Regions from separate parts of the Litchfieldia luteola genome, predicted to be linked through region 2. Evidence: riboswitches for the same ligand, from Rfam matches in the RefSeq annotation. Region 2 holds a riboswitch; the other holds the start of a gene.

Region 1 (3,217 bases), on a different contig from region 2:
TACTCCTCAGCTATTATATTGGGCTGGTAAAAATTTAGCTAGGAAGTATCCTTTAGACTCAATAGAGATGATTGTTGATTTTTTCAGTAAAGCTGGTTGGGGACAATTGACACTCGATAAGGATAAGAAAGAAGAACTCGAGTTCCATTTAACAGGTGATCTCGTTTCGAATCGTCTCTCTAGTAAAGAACCTTCCACTTTCCAACTCGAATCAGGCTTTTTGGCTCAACAAATTGAACACCAAAAAGGTCAATTATCTGAAGCATATGAACAACAGAAAAACAGGGCCTTAAAGGTCATTTTCACAGTAAAAACTGACAAAAAGGACATCATTAAACATATTTAATGGTTAATGGAAAAGGTGCTACACAGTTTGTGTCGCACCTTTTTTCATTATCTAAATTGTAACCTCTGATTTGTCAGAAACTGATAAACTAAATGCCTCATGTAGGGCATCTACTGCCTTGACCATGTTCACCTGCTCAACTACGGTCGATACTTTGATTTCAGATGTACTTACCATTTTCACTTGAATTTCGTGATTTGCTAGCACTTGAAACATTTCGGCTGCTACTCCGGGGTTGGAAATCATTCCTGAGCCAACAATAGAGACCTTGGCCAATCCACTTTCATGCTGAATTTCAGTAAACTTAAGCTCCTCACGGTTACTATTTAATACATGAAGAGTATCCTCTAAATCAGCTGTTTTAACTGAGAAAGAAATAGATGTTGTATTATCATTGGTTGTACTTTGAATGATAATATCCACATTTAAGCCATTCTGTGCTAATGTTGTAAAGATTTTAGATAATGTCTGTAGTTCATTAGGTAATCCACAGACTGTTACCCTTGTTACTTGGTCTTCAAATGCAATGCCTCTAACAATTAAGTTTTTTTCCATTGAAACTTCCTCCTCGATGATTGTCCCATTTTCTAACTCCATGCTTGATCTAACCTCTAAAGGCATTAAGTAATTTTTGGCAAATTCAACTGCTCTGGGGTGAAGTACGCCTGCACCTAAATTAGCTAGTTCCAACATTTCATCATAGGAGACAGACTGTAATTTTCTTGCAGTTTTTATATAGCGTGGATCAGTAGTAAAGACTCCAGTTACATCAGTATATATATCACACTTATCAGCTTTTAATGCGGCAGCCAAAGCAACTGCTGTTGTATCAGATCCACCTCTCCCAAGTGTAGTAATAGCACCATCTACTGTAATTCCTTGGAATCCAGCAACCACAACAATTTGTCCTTTATTTAAACTTTCGTTTAATTTCTTTGTATCTATATTTACGATACGTGCATTGCTATGTATCGCTTCAGTCTCAATGCCAGCTTGCCATCCTGTAAATGATATTGAATCATATCCTTTTTCTTGTAATGCTAATGTTAATAATGAAATGGTAACTTGTTCTCCTGTTGAAAGAAGCATATCCATTTCACGCTTGCTAGGATTTTTACTAATTTGCTTCGCTAAAGACACAAGTTCATCTGTTGATTTTCCCATAGCAGAAACGACAACAACCACTTTATTACCTTTGTCTACCTCATGAACAACTCGATTTGCAACGTTCTGAATACGCTCAATTGAACCAACCGATGTACCACCAAATTTTTGTACAATGATTCCCATTATTTTATCATCCTCTTCATTAAGTTCTCTAAAACGCAAAAAAGCAATGAGACTAACATCTCATTGCAGTGATAACGATAATTACGTGTCACTTCGTGAGATAGCCCTCCAAGAGTAAATCTTGACAGTCTTACATCTATTAAATGCAAAACCAGCGAAAAAACAAAATGAGCGTTTTATCACTTCGGCGAGCTTCCCTTTCAAACAGTGATTTACAGAGCTCATTCTCCTCCCACTGCCTACTTATAAAGCACGCACCTCTATCTTCACTTCAGTTTCTGAAGTGTATGAATATCAAATTAGTTGTAATTATATCAGAATTGGATGTAAAAATACAAGAATTAATTTCTTAATTTCTCATAGATTATCTCCGCAGTTTGGCGAGGTATTTTAGCCTCTACAATTTCTTCTATAGTTGCTGAACGTAGTTTTTTTATCGAGCCAAAATGTTTAAGAAGTGCTTTCTTTCTTTTTTCTCCCACACCAGGTATATCATCCAGAACAGATTGAAATGCAGACTTCCCTCTAATTTGACGATGAAAAGTTATTGCAAATCGATGAACTTCATCTTGAATTCGCTGTAATAGATAAAACTCTTGACTATTTCGTGGTAGCTGGATAATTTCAGCAGTCTCTCCCAATAATAACTCTGAAGTTCTATGTCTTTCATCCTTAGCAAGCCCTGCTGTCGGAACCTCTAATCCTAGCTCATTCTCTAATACATCCCTAACTGCCGCTAAATGACCTTTACCACCATCAATAATAATTAAATCAGGTAGTGGTAGTTGTTCCTTTAGTACTCTTGAATATCGCCTTCTAACGACTTCTCGCATCGATTCATAATCATCTGGACCGATTACGGACTTAATTTTATACTTTCGATACTCTTTTTTCTCAGGCTTGCCATCTATAAACACAATCATCGCAGAAACAGGATCTGTTCCTTGTATATTAGAATTATCAAAAGCCTCAATCCGATGAGGTGTAGCAATTCCTAAGTGGATACCTAACTGTTCAACTGCCTTAATCGTTCTCTCTTCATCTCTTTCAATTAGGGAGAATTTCTCTTTTATCGCAATAAAAGCATTTTTAGTTGCTAAATCTATTAAATCCTTCTTCTGCCCCTTACTAGGCTGAAACACACTTACTTCTAAAAGTTTTTCTACCATTTCCTTGTCTACCGTCTTAGGTAATAGAATTTCTTTGGGTTTAAAATGATTATTTTGCGAGTAAAATTGCCCTAAAAATGTTAGGAAATCTTCCTCAGGCTCATCATAAAATGGGAATAAAGAAACTTCACGCTCTATTAATTTCCCTTGCCTAATAAAAAAGACTTGTACACACATCCAGCCTTTGTCATAAGAAAAACCGAATACATCGCGATCTACAAAGTCAGTCATCGTCATCTTTTGTCTTTCCATTGTTGTTTCAATATGCGCTATTTGATCTCGATATTCTTTTGCTCTTTCAAAGTCAAGGTTTTCAGAAGCATTAATCATTTTCTCAGTTAAGTTAGTTTTAATTTCCTTGTAACCACCATTTAAAAACTTGGAAATCTCATCCACCAACTGTTTATTTTGC
Region 2 (3,217 bases):
GCTATGCTTCCACATGAAGGACTAGAAATTCTATACTCAGGTGTTGGAAACCTATTTGACACCAAAATTGTTGAAGCTTTTAGAAAGGCTGTTGTTATATATCCAGTAGGCCTGACAGTCTATTTAAACGATGGTAGAAAAGGGATTGTTTCAAAACAAAATCAAGGCTTAAGTGAAAGACCGGTCATTAGAATATTAGAGGAAAGTGGAAGGGACTTAGAAAACCCTTATGAAGTAGATCTTAAGCAGAAGCTTGATTTAGTTATAACAAAATGTGATACAACACTTGTTGGAGAAAATCTGAGTACGAATCAATAACATGAAGACAACCTATCGTTATGTAGGTTGTTTTATTTTTGAAAAAATTGGCCTAGACCCCTTTCCAAATGCATAAACATAGCTTGTAAAGGGGGGAAAAGTGATGGCAAAATATCGAGGACGCCTTCCCCGAGGAGGACCATTGCCTTTTCGTTATGTATTCTTACTTACATTTGTCTTTTTCATCTTCTCTACTGCTGCTGGATTAATCATGGTTAATAAGGGGATTGAGCCTGTACTAATGGCGTATGCGGAAAACGAAACGAAAAGGATCGCTACATTAGTTATAAAAAATGCAGTTAATAAACAGATTACCGAAGAGGAATTAAGTGCAGAAGAAATTATTAATATTCAACAAGATTCTAATGGAGACATAACCGGTGTTTACTATAATACGAATGCAATTAACCGAGTGGCAACTTTGACAACAGATAAGGTTGAGCAGTACCTTCGCTATGTGGATGAAGGGAATGTAAATGCACTTGAAATACCGGAAGTAGTAATTGAAACCGATGATGATACAAAAAACTCAGGATTTTATTTTGAGGTTCCACTAGGAGCAGCGACGAATAATGCACTATTAGGTAACTTAGGTCCTAAGGTTCCTGTTCGATTTCATTTAATCGGAGATGTAATGCCAGATATTATCACTGAAATTGAGGAGTCGGGAATTAATAATACGATTATAAAGATTGAGGTTAAGCTTAATGTAACAGTGAGGGTAATTCTCCCCTTTGCAACGGATGAAATACATGCTACAGGAACAGTACCAGTAGTTGCTCAATTAGTTAATGGTAAGGTTCCAGATTACTATAATAATGGTGGAGACAGTGCGCCACCCGCTATTCAATTACCACGTAATGGAAACTAGAAAATGATTGATTTTTTGTAGATTAATTACTATAATAATATAGTATTTTTAATAACTTAATAACACCTTATCTGATCGATGAGGTAGAGGTGCAAAAAGAAAGAGTAGTTCATGTGAGGATGACAACGTTGAGCATGAATGAAAGGGCTTTTTGCCGAAGCAAAGATGAGCGTCAAATCATCTTTGTTGGTGTTACCTTTAACAAGGGTATCACTGTCATTATGAGATCCATTCATAATGAGGGGCTACTGATCGTGATGGAGGATAACATATCTACTAAGAGTAGTGATAGTTATTTTCTATCATTACTCTTTTTTTTGTGCCTTTTTTTACATCATGGTAGGAATGCCCCAGAAACACCTTGTGTTAATTTTTTTACAATAATAGGAGGTTATCATGACTGGAACAATTTATTCTTTAATCCCTCCTTTGGTTGCAATCTTAATGGTTATTTTAACTAGAAAAGTTTTGCTTTCATTAGGAGTAGGGATCGTATCAGCAGCACTAGTTTTACAATGGAACGCTGTAAAAGAAGGTGGGATACTGTTTTTCTTATCAGAGGCATTCAACTCCATTTGGAGTAGTTTTAAAGCCATCTTTGTATCGGAGGGTTCTCTAAACACTTGGAATATGTATATTGTCTTCTTTTTATTACTCTTAGGAGTAATTACTGCTTTCATATCAGTAACAGGAGGTAGTCGTGCATTTGGAGAGTGGGCAGGGAGACGAATAAAGTCTAGAGTCGGTGCTCAATTACTTGCTGCAATTCTTGGAATTATAATCTTTATCGATGATTATTTTAATGCTTTAGCTGTTGGTCAGGTAAGTAAACCATTAACTGATCGTTATAGAGTCTCACGCGCAAAACTTGCGTACATTATTGACTCAACTTCTGCGCCAATCTGTGTAGTTTCTCCAATTTCTAGCTGGGGTGCATATATCATTGCCATTATAGGGACAATTCTGGCAACTCATGGAATTAGTGAATATACTGCATTGTCTGCCTTCATTCAGATGATTCCAATGAATTTATATGTTATTACAGCTATTTTGATGGTTTTTGTAACGACCATTTTTAACATTAATCTTGGTAGTATGAAGGGTCATGAGGAAAGGGCTGTTAAATTAGGAGAAATGATTGATCCAGCCAAACCTGTTATCGGAGACTTAAAACAGGATTTACCTCAAAGTGACAGAGGAACGATTGGTGATTTAATATGGCCAATTATCGCTTTAGTAATTGGGACTGTCGGTTCAATGATTTGGACAGGCTTTACCGCTACGGAAGAGAATAGAACGCTACTAGCTATCTTTGAAAATACCGATGTTGCAGCTTCTCTTTTATATGGTGGTCTTTTAGGTTTACTTGTTGTGTTTATCTTATTCTTTAATCAAGTTATGACGAAAAAGTCAATTTCGGCAGGTTTATTCTTCAAGGGAATTATTGAAGGAATAAAATCTATGCTTCCTGCAATCTACATCCTGTTATTAGCATGGATGGTTGTTGATTTAATTGGTCAGTTAGAAACTGGAGCATACCTTGCTTCATTAGTTGAAAAGGCCAATCTTAATATTGCTTATCTACCTGTAATTTTATTTATTGTTGCGGGTTTAATGGCCTTTTCAACAGGTACTTCATGGGGAACATTTGGAATTATGTTACCAATTGCAGGAGAAATTATGGCTTCAACTGATGTTTCAATGTTATTACCTGCACTAGCAGCAGTACTAGCTGGTTCAGTATTTGGGGATCATTGTTCACCAATTTCAGATACGACAATTCTTTCATCCACAGGTGCAGGAAGTCACCATATTGATCATGTATTAACTCAACTTCCGTATGCACTTACTTCTGCAATCATTGCAACAGTTGGTTTTATTGTAATGGGTATGACGGGCAGTACAATTTTAGGAATTATGGTAGTGCTATTATCATTGCTAGTTTTTACATTTGTTTTTAGACAACAAAAGACAACGGTATTAGTATAAACCTTTAAAGAATGAATAGTATTTTCCTATAAAGTTACT

Evidence for each region. A riboswitch is a leader RNA that binds a small molecule or an ion and turns the genes downstream of it on or off. The one in region 2 is predicted to bind lysine.
Region 1: linked by a shared signal. The riboswitch ahead of J2Z26_RS13380 (aspartate kinase) and the one ahead of J2Z26_RS19310 (Na+/H+ antiporter NhaC family protein) in region 2 are both predicted to bind lysine.

The regions. Positions count from the first base shown of each region.
Region 1 is NZ_JAGGKM010000004.1:267,989-271,205, forward strand. Features, by position in the region: gene J2Z26_RS13375 (YslB family protein) at 1-346, shown strand, start outside; gene J2Z26_RS13380 (aspartate kinase) at 398-1,636, opposite strand; lysine riboswitch at 1,730-1,907, opposite strand; gene uvrC (excinuclease ABC subunit UvrC) at 1,978-3,217, opposite strand, start outside.
Region 2 is NZ_JAGGKM010000008.1:28,726-31,942, forward strand. Features, by position in the region: gene J2Z26_RS19300 (HD-GYP domain-containing protein) at 1-318, shown strand, start outside; gene yunB (sporulation protein YunB) at 422-1,189, shown strand; lysine riboswitch at 1,266-1,445, shown strand; gene J2Z26_RS19310 (Na+/H+ antiporter NhaC family protein) at 1,586-3,178, shown strand.